Regions from separate parts of the Massilia timonae genome, predicted to be linked through region 2. Evidence: riboswitches for the same ligand, from Rfam matches in the RefSeq annotation. Region 2 holds a riboswitch; each other region holds the start of a gene.
What was found. A riboswitch is a leader RNA that binds a small molecule or an ion and turns the genes downstream of it on or off. The one in region 2 is predicted to bind cobalamin.
Positions count from the first base shown of each region.

Region 1: linked by a shared signal. The riboswitch ahead of LO55_RS03760 (TonB-dependent receptor domain-containing protein) and the one ahead of LO55_RS00110 (TonB-dependent receptor) in region 2 are both predicted to bind cobalamin.
Region 3: linked by a shared signal. The riboswitch ahead of LO55_RS07985 (cobaltochelatase subunit CobN) and the one ahead of LO55_RS00110 (TonB-dependent receptor) in region 2 are both predicted to bind cobalamin.

Region 1 is NZ_JRYB01000001.1:843,393-846,661, reverse strand. Features, by position in the region: gene LO55_RS03760 (TonB-dependent receptor domain-containing protein) at 8-1,861, opposite strand; cobalamin riboswitch at 1,927-2,159, opposite strand; gene LO55_RS03755 (histidine phosphatase family protein) at 2,179-2,721, opposite strand; gene LO55_RS03750 (adenosylcobinamide-GDP ribazoletransferase) at 2,721-3,269, opposite strand, start outside.
Region 2 is NZ_JRYB01000001.1:21,648-24,916, reverse strand. Features, by position in the region: gene ylqF (ribosome biogenesis GTPase YlqF) at 1-606, shown strand, start outside; gene LO55_RS00115 (DODA-type extradiol aromatic ring-opening family dioxygenase) at 607-1,431, opposite strand; cobalamin riboswitch at 1,518-1,770, shown strand; gene LO55_RS00110 (TonB-dependent receptor) at 1,839-3,269, shown strand, end outside.
Region 3 is NZ_JRYB01000001.1:1,841,297-1,844,565, reverse strand. Features, by position in the region: gene LO55_RS07985 (cobaltochelatase subunit CobN) at 1-1,673, opposite strand, end outside; cobalamin riboswitch at 1,852-2,071, opposite strand; gene LO55_RS07980 (ROK family transcriptional regulator) at 2,252-3,269, shown strand, end outside.

The sequences.
Region 1 (3,269 bases), 820 kb from region 2:
TTATAGCTTAACGGATGCCGTAGCGCAGGGCCGCGAACCAGGTGCGGCCGCTGGTGCCGTAGTTACGCGCGATCTCGTACTGCTTGTCGGCGACGTTGTCCAGGCGCATCAGCAGCGACCAGTCGGGCGTGAACTGCCAGGTCGTGTGCAGGTTCAGCAGGCCGTAGCCGCCCAGGCGACGGTTGTTGGCGGCGTCGTCGAAGCGCTCTCCCGATACCGTCAGTTCGGCGCCGGCCTTGAGCGTGCCCATCGTGTAGTCGGCGCCGAAACTGGCATGCTTCTTCGCGCGGCGCGCCAGCTGCTTGCCGGTGGTCTCGTCGCGCGGATCCTGCCAATCGAGGCTGGCGCGCAGGTCGACACCCATCAGGCGCGTAGCGCCGGCCAGCGAGAAGCCTTCGAGCAGGCCCTTGTTGACGTTGTAGGCGCAGCTGCGGTTGACGCCGTCCGGGCACGGGGTGCTCGACACGATCATGTCGGTCAGGCGGTTGTGGAAGTAGGTGGCGTCCAGCTGGTAGCCGTTGCCGTCGTAGCGCAGGCCCACTTCGCGGTTGCGGCCTTTTTCGGGCTTGTTGGTTTCCAGGCCGTAGCCGGGGAAATACAGCTCGTTGAAGGTCGGGGCGCGGAAGCTCGTGCCGACGCTGGCGGTGGCGCGCAGGCCGTTGCCGAAGTCGTAGCCATAGCCGGCGGCGCCGGTGTTCTTGCTGCCATAGACCGAGCGGTCGTGGCGCGCGCTGACGTCGACCAGGTGCTGGCCGCGCTTGGCCGAGTAGGCGGCGGCATACGAATTCGTGATGCGCGAGCGCTGCATCGTCGGCACCTCTTCCTTGCGGTGCGTGTACAGCAGCTGCAGGGTGTCCTGGCCGATGGCGATGTCGTTCTGCCAGCTGAACTCATCCTGCTGGGTGTCGATCTGGCTGGCGCCGGATGGCGTCGCGTTGGTGAAGTTGCCCGACTTGTCTTCCGAGCGCGCGTATTGCACCGTGCTGTGCCAGTTCGGCAGGATCTGGTTGCGCATGAAGACCGCGGCGGTGTTCAGGTCGTTGTCGCTGTGGACGTCGTAGTTGGCGGTGCCGCTGTCGTACTGGCTGTACAGGCGGCTGACCAGGAACTGGGCGCCGATCTCGTGGCCCGGCGCGAGCGCCATCGTCACGCGGCCGTTGGCGTTGCGGCGGCGGTAGCCGTCTTCGTCCGGGTTGTAGCCCGAGGCGCTTGGGCGGGTAGACGAAAAGCCGTCCGAGTCCTCGTAGCCGGCGCCGAAGGCGTAGCTGACGGCGTTCGGGCCGCCGCTGCTGCCGTAGATGCCGGCATCAAGCTGGCGGGTCGCGTTGCTGCCCACGCCAACCGAGCCGGTGACGACCGGGGCGCCTTCGCCCTTGCGGGTGAAGATCTGGATCACGCCGCCGATGGCGTCGGCGCCGTACAGGGTGCTGAGCGGGCCGTAGACGATCTCGATGCGGTCGATGGCGCCCAGCGGGATCGCGTTCCAGCTGGCGGTGCCGGTGGTCGCCGAACCGAAGCGCACGCCGTCGACCAGGACCACGGACTGGTTGGCGTTGGCGCCGCGGATGAAGACGCTGGTGGTGGTGCCGGCCGGGCCGTTGCGCGAGATCTCGATGCCGCGCTGGCGGCGCAGGATGTCGGCCACCGAACCGGCGCCGGAGCGCGCGATCTCTTCGGCATCGATGACGGTGGTGTCGGCGATGACGTCGGCGGCGCGCTGCGCGGTGCGCGTTGCGGTGACGACGACGGTGTCGGCGGTAGGGATGGCGTCAGGCGAGGGTGCGTCGGCGACGGCGGCGGACGAGATGACGGCGAGGGCGAGCGAGACCGCGGCGGCTTGCCGGGTGACTGGAAAATTCATGAACTGTTTCTTATAAAGGGCAACCAGCCGACGTCCCCGTAGGCCAGATTGAACGGCATCGCGCGAGGCGACGCCACCTTTTGGCCGGTATCCGGGCTGACAAGTATGGCCGTCCGACCTTCCCATGCATGCGCACAGTGGTATGAGGGGACGGTTTGCCGCATGGCTCGAAGAGAGCATGCGGCACTTGCTTACCGTTGCGGGGGCAGCACACGTTGGCCCTTGAAAGGAGCTTCGTGTTTCCCGTTTAACTGCGACTGCGAACGCAGGCGCGAGCACCAAAACGCGCACATTATAAGGTGTTGTCCAAGGCGTTGTCAGGTTTCCAGCATCATCACTTCGCCGTAGCCGATCCGGTGTGGCGCCTGTGCAGCGCGCAGCGCGGCCTCGACCAGCGTGCCGCCGAGGTGCAGCGAATGCAGGAGGCGCATGGTGCCGGCGTGGCAGATGACCAGGGCTTGCGCGTGTCCGGCGCGCCGGATATCGGCATCGAAACCGGCCACGCGCGCGGCCACGTCCATCACGCTTTCGCCGCCGCCGGGGCGGTAGTGCAGCAGGTCGGCGCTCCAGGCGTCGATCTCGCTGCGCGGGATGTCGTCCCAGCTGCGCATTTCCCAGGCGCCGAAGTCCATCTCGGCCAGGCGCGCGTCGAATACCGGCGCCGGCGAGAGCTGCTCCGCCAGGACCGCGCTGCGGGCCAGCGGGCTGGCGTAGACGGGCATCGCGCCGGGCAGCCCCTGGCTTGCCAATGCGGCCAGCACCCGTTCGACGTCCGCGTGATCCGCCGCCAGGTCGCTGCGGCCGTAGCAGTGCCCGGCCGCCACCTCGGGCCGCGGATGGCGCACCAGGTAGAGGCGCATCAGGCCAGCGCGCCGCGGCCGAGCGTGGCCAGCACCGCGATATAGACCGCCACTTCGGCCAGTTGCTGCACGGCGCCGAGGCAGTCGCCGGTATAGCCTTGCAAGCGCCGCGTGAATTTACGCGCGAGCCAGCAGGTTGCAACGAGGGCCGCGACCAGCGCGGCGACGATGGCGGCCAGGTCGAGCAGGCCGAAGGCCAGCAGGCCGAGCGCGGGCAGCAGCACGGTCACGGCGGCGATGCCGAACTCGCGGTCGCTCATGCGCACCGCCAGCGGCTTGGCCTTGCCCTCGGCGCGGGCGTACTCCATCTGCCAGATCAGGGACGTGGCGGCCAGTCGCGACAGCGGGTGAGCCAGCAGCAGGGCGGCCATGGCGCTGGCCGGCGGCAGGCTGGCAAGCAGGGCCAGCTTCGCACCGAGCATGCACACGATGCCGATCGCGCCATACGCGCCGACGCGCGAATCCTTCATGATCTCGAGCGCGCGTTCCTTCGTCATGCCGCCGCCCAGGCCATCGCAGGTGTCGGCGAAGCCGTCTTCGTGGAAGGC
Region 2 (3,269 bases):
AAGCCGCTGCGCATCATGATCATGGGCATTCCGAACGTCGGAAAATCGACGCTGATGAACGCCCTATTGAAAAAGCGCGTGGCCAAGGTGGGCGACGAGCCGGCCGTGACCAAGACCCAGCAGCGCCTGTACCTGAACAAGAACGTGGTGCTGGTCGACACCCCAGGCATGCTGTGGCCGAAGATCGCCATGGCCAGCGACGGCCTGATGCTGGCCGCCAGCCATGCGATCGGCACCAATGCGCTGGTCGAGGAAGAAGTGGCCGAATACCTGGGCGAGCTGCTGCTGCAGCGCTATCCGCAGCTCTTGAGCGCGCGCTACGGTTTCAAGACCGAAGGGATGGACGGCGTTGCCGTGATCGAGGGCGTGGCCCAGCGCCGGGGTTTTCGCGTGCGCGGCGGCGATTTCGACTACGAAAAGGCGGCGCACACGCTGCTGCAGGATTACCGCCAGGGCGCGCTCGGCCGCATCAGCCTCGAGACGCCGGAATCGCGCGCGGCCAGCCTGGCCCAGCACGAGGCCGAGATGGCCGAAAAAGCACGTATCGCGGCCGAGAAGGCCGCCGCGAAAGCCGAGGAAGCGGCGCGCGGCAAGCGCGGGACGTAATCACGCCGCTGGCGGTGCCCCGAACCTGAAACTCGACACCGTCAAATTCCCCATGAACGCGTCTTCATGATAGACGCAGGCGGCCGCCTCCTGTTCGGCCGCCCCCAATGCCACCATCAGTGGAATCAGGTGCTCCTCGCGCGGATGCGCCGCCCGCGCCATCGGCGCCGCATCCCAGCGCAGCAAGGCCTGTTCGCGCTGCGCCGGATCGAGTTCGAGCAGCGCGTGCTGCAGCCAGCCGTCGAAAGCGCGTGACGCCTCCCGCCCGTTCGGCCCGAACTGGCGCAGGTTGTGGTACGACAGCCCGCTGCCGATGATCAGGATGCCCTCGTCGCGCAGCGGCGCCAGCGCACGGCCCGCCGCCAGGTGGGTGGCCGGATCCAGGTCGCGCCGGATCGACAGCTGCACCACCGGCATGCGCGCTTCCGGATAGACCGGGTACAGCATCGAGAACGTGCCATGGTCGAAGCCGCGTTCGGCGTCCAGCGCGGCCGGGTGGCCCGCGGCGGCGAGCAGGTCGGCCACGCGCCGCGCCAGCGCCGGCTCGCCCGGGGCCGGGTACTTGACCTGGTAGGTGTGCGGCGGGAAGCCGCCGTAGTCATAGATCATGCCCGGCGCCGTGCCGGACGACACCATGAACTGCGGCGTTTCCCAGTGGGCGGTCACGACCAGCACCGCGCGCACCGTCTCGCCAGCTTCGGCCCGCAGCGCGGCCAGCGAGTCGGCAAGCTGGTTGTAGGCCGACCCGTATTGCTCGCGCATCCACGGCCAGGGGCCGCCGCCGTGCGAGACGAAATAGGTGGGCAAGGTGGGTAAGCGCGCCATGACCGCTCCTGTCGTGCATTGAAACGGTCATGTTAGCCCAAGCGGCGAGAGCTTGCCGGCGGCCGGGCAGGTCGCACCTCGTCAAGGTATAATCGCCCCGTTTTGGTGCTCTCGCGCACGTCCAGGTGCGCGAAGTTAAACGGGAAACACGACATGGCCGCGCCACGCGCCGCCATGGAAGTGTGCTGCCCCCGCAACGGTCAACAAGCGCCGCGTCTGCATCTGCAGCGTGGCGGACGGTCTCGACAACCACTGCGCCGCTGTACGGTCTGTTCTGCGCAGGAAGGTGAGGCCGTCATGCTTGCCAGCCCGGATACCGGCCAAAGCAGGTGGAAGCGCCAGGCGTTTCCTTTGACTCCGGCCTGCGGGGAAGCAGGCCGGTGCCTTTTATCGAGAACACATTCATCATGATTTTTGCAGTTGCACCGCGCCGCGCGCCACTCGCGCTGGCTTGCGCCTTCGCCATGTTCGGCCCTTATGCCGCGGCCCAGGACGCCGTCCCTTCAGTCCTCATCACCGGCCCGCGCTTCCCGGCCCAGGCCACGCCGATCGGCGCCACCGTCATCACCGCGGAGCAGATCCGCAGCGCCGGCGCCACCGACGTCAACCAGGCGATCCGGAAGATCGGCGGCGTGTTCGGCCGCCAGAGCCTGGACGGCTCGCCCGACTTCGGCCTCGACCTGCGCGGCTTCGGCACCAACAGCGCCCAGAACACGGTGGTGCTGGTCGACGGCGTGCGCCTGAACGAGAACGAGCTGGCGCACACGGTGCTGTCGACCATTCCCGTGGACACGGTCGAGCGCATCGAGATCACGCGCGGCGGCAGCAGCGTGCTGTATGGCGACGGCGCCACCGGCGGCGTGATCAATATCGTTACCCGCCGCGGCGCGGGCGCGGGAACGCATGGTTCCCTGTTCGCCGAAGCCGGCCGCTTCGACCACCGCGACCTGCGCGCCTCGGTCACGCACGGCGCCGGCCCATGGTCGTTCGACGCCGCAGTAAGCGACCGCAGCACGGATAACTACCGCGACAACAACAACTACGAGCAGACCAGCTTCAGTGGCGGCGTGGGGTATGCCTACGCGCCGAACGGCCGCGCCGGCCTGCGCTTCGAGAGTTCGCGTTCCGATTCGCGCCTGCCGGGTTCGCTGACGGAAGAGCAGTTCCTGACCATTCCAACCCAGAGCAACACGCCGAAGGACTATGGCTCGCTCGACACCGACCGCGTGACCGCCTTCGTCGAGCACCGTGTCGGCGCCTTCGAGCTGGCGGCCGATCTGTCGCACCGCGAGCGCGAGGTCTCGTCCACCTACGACTTCGGCGCGCCGTCGACATCGGTCTACGAGGCCGAACAGACCCAGTTCTCGCCGCGCCTGCGTCACACCCTTGACCTCGGCGACAAGCGCAACGAATTCGTCACCGGCATCGACCTGATCCGCTGGGAGCGCGAGGTTACCTCCAATTTCTCGGCCGGCGACGCGCGCCAGGACTCGAAAGCCTTCTACCTGCGCGACGAACTGCGTTGGAACGCCCCGCACAACGCCCGCCTGGCGGTGGGTGGCCGCCACGAGCGCTTCGAGAAGGACTACAGCGACCCGCTGGCCTTCCCGCCGGTCGTGAACGAGCACCGCAAGCAGTCGCTCAACGCCTGGACCGTGGAAGGCAGCATCGACGTGATGCCGCTCGTGACCGTGTTCGCCAAGGCCGGCCGCAGCTACCGCATCGCCAATATCGATGAAAACAGCTACCGTTCGACCCTGGACGTGCTGGAGCCGCAAACCTCGCGCGACCTGGAACTGGGCGTCAGCGCCGGCCTCGATGCGCGCAAGGTGACCGCG
Region 3 (3,269 bases), 1.8 Mb from region 2:
GTGGCCTGCTCGCGCCGCGGATGGTCGACGCCCTCGACCAGGTGCAGCAGCTCCTCGATCACGGTCTCGGCCTGCTTGCGGCCCAGCGCGCGCTCGCCGGCCTTCTCGGCCGCCAGCACGTCGGCATGCAGGCGGCCCAGCAAGCCGTCCTGCATCTCGCCCCGCACCCGCGGCGACAGGGTCGCGAACCAGCGCGCGTACTCCTGCGCCGTGACGCCGTTGACGGCGCCGGCCATCTCGCGCAGGGCGGCGCGGTCTTCCGGCAGGTTGACGCCGCGCGCCATGATCATGTCCAGCAGCGCCTCGGGCGACGCCGGCAGTTCGCCGACCGTGTAGCCCGCCGCCTTGAGGGCATGCAGCATCCCGAACAGCGAGTCCGGCACGTTGAGGTTGTCGGCGCCGATGTTCTGGCGGCCCGGCGGATGGTTGTAGTAGACCATCGCGATCTTCTTGTCGGCGTTCGCTTTGGCGCGCAGCGCCAGCCAGCGCGCCACGCGGCCCGACAGGCGGTCGACTTCAGCCGGCAGCAGCACGGGCGGGCGGTTCTCGATGCCGGTCTGGGGGTCGCGCCGGGCCTGGCCCAGGGCCGCCACCACCATCGGCTGGCCGATGCCCTGCAGCTCGGGCAGGGCCACGCGGTACTGGACCGAGTCGGGCGGCAGGCCGTCGGGCGACAGCTGCCATTGCATCGCGGTGCGGTCCGACAGGCGGATCGCCTTGAACACCGGGATGTCCAGGCGCTTGAAGGCTTCGCCTACCGCCTCCCGGCCCTCGGCGGCGCCGACCACGAAGTCCTGCAGCACCACCAGCGCAGCAGGCTTGGCCGGCGCGACCAGCTGCGGCAGGCGCTCGAGCGCTTCGCGCGAGGCGCCGCCCCAGCGCGTGAGCAGCTGCACGCAGGGCTGGCCCAGTTCCTCGATGCGCCGGCACAGCGCCGCGGGCACCACGCCATCCATGTTCGCCAGGTCGAGCACGACCACGGTCGGGCGGTCCTGCAGGCCGAGCTTCGACGCATTGCCCCAGGCGGCGCCGTCCTGCAGCTCGCGCTCTCCCGCGCGCAGGCGCAGGGTCGGCTCCGGCTGCGGATCGGCCAGGGGCGTGCCCGGCGCGAGCAGGTGCCGCATCAGCTCCGTGGTGTTGTCGACGCCGCCCGCCTGCCACACGCGGCGCGCCGCCAGCCAGTGGCGGGCGGCGGGATTGGCGTCGGCCGCCCGCAGCGCGGCCTGCGGCGGCGCCTCGCTCGCCAGCTGGCGCAGCAGCTCGGGCGAGAAGCCGGCCAGGCTGCCGTGGCGCGAGCGCGTCATGAGGTTCAGGGTCGCCTCGCCGTTCAGCGCCAGCACGGCGGTGCCTGGCCTGGCGTGGCGCGCCAGGGCATCCTTCATGCGCCGCGCCGGGTCGCCGAACAGCGACACCGCCAGGATGCTGTCGGCGCCGGCGATCCACTGCGCCACCTCGCGCTCGCCGGCCGCCATCAGCTGCGCCGGGGTGCGCAGCAGGATGCGGTCTCGCGGACGGCTGGCCAGGTGGCGGTGGGCGGCTTCGATCGCGCCCGGCGCGGCGCGCTCGGTGACCACGGCGAACAGGGTGGTGGCGCCGGCATGCTGGAAGCCCGACATGCAGGCGAGCAGGAACACCAGCGCGACGCAGATGCGGACAGGGAGAAGCGTGTTCATGTGAACGTCGACCTTTCAGCTGCGCGCTTGACGCGCGCACGACAACAGGCAGCCGCCATCCTTCCACGATGAACAGGGACGCTTGCGCGCCGCGCAGGCGAGCGATCGCAGCGAATGACGCGGGCAGACAAAGAAGGAACAGCGGACAACCAACAGGCACGCCCTCACCCCGGGACGTGCGAATGCATCGTGGATGGCCGGTCTTCTGGCTCGCCGTCTTCCTTCCCCGGTCCTGCCTTCCCGTGCACGGGGCACAGTGGCGTTCGACCGGGGTCGTCAGGCTTACAGCAGCGGGGGCTGCGCCGGACTGGCGCGCGATGGCTATCGCGCACGTCACCGGCTTCCCGTTTCACCTCCCTGCAGACGAGCAGGAAGGCACCATTCACTTGATTGGGCGCGATTCTAACGCCAAGTTCGACCAGTTGTCACCGCATTATTTTTTGGCGGGCGAGCGCGAAGCGGCCCAGCGCGGCGACCAACAGCGCCCGATCGGCCCGAAAAATAAGTCGCATAGGTTTATTTAGCGGAAGGACGTATACTTACCGTCTCCCGCTGTCTTGCCCATCGAACGCCGCGCCATGCCGCCCTATAACGCACCGCCTCCCGCCTTTGACCCCGCCACCATGCCGCTGCTGCGCACCGTCGGCTCGAACCAGGTCGGCATGCGCGAGTTCAACGAGCGGGTCGTGCTGCAGGCGATCCGCACCCATGGCAGCCTGCCCAAGGCCGAAGTCGCGCGCCTGACCAATCTGAGCACCCAGACCGCCTCGGTGATCATCAACCGCCTGCTGGACGAGCAGCTGGTGGTCAAGCGCGACGCCGTGCGCGGCAAGGTCGGCCAGCCGTCGCAGCCGATCGCCCTCAATCCGGAAGGCGCGTTCTCGATCGGCATCCAGATCGGCAGGCGCGCGCTGGACGTGGTCCTGCTCGATTTCACGGGCGCGCTGCGCTGGCAGTCGTCGACGCCCTACGCCAGCCCCGACGTGGAGCAGGTGTTCGCCGCCATCGACGCCAGGCTGCGCGAGGTGGACGACTTCCTCGGCCCGGAGCTGGCCCCGCGCCTGACCGGCATCGGCCTGGCCGCCCCGCTCACGCTGGGCACCTGGCACGGCCTGGAAAGCCTGCTGCCGCATCAGGCCGAAGCCTGGCGCCGGGTCGACCTGCGCATCCGCCTGCAGGCCATGACGCCGCTGCGCGTGGACTTCGCCAAGGACACGATCGCGGCCTGCGTGGCCGAACTGGTGGCCGGCCGCGGACGCAAGCTGAAAAGCTATCTGTACGTTTTCGTGGACACCCTGGTCGGCGGCGGCCTGGTGATCGACGGCGAGCCGCACAGCGGCCAGTTCGGCAACGCCGGCGCGATCGGTTCGATGCCATTGGGCCTGGCCGGAACGGACGAACGCGGCGTGGCGCCGCAGCTACTCGGGGCGGCCTCGCTGGTGCGGCTGGAAGAGATGCATGCGCAGGCGGGATTGGCGCCGCTGGCGTTCGGCGACGAGCGCCTCTTGAGCGGCCCATGGGAAGCGGTGACCCTGCAATGGGTCGAGGAAGCCGCGAATGCGATCACCTTCGGCGTCACCGGCGCGGCCTGCCTGC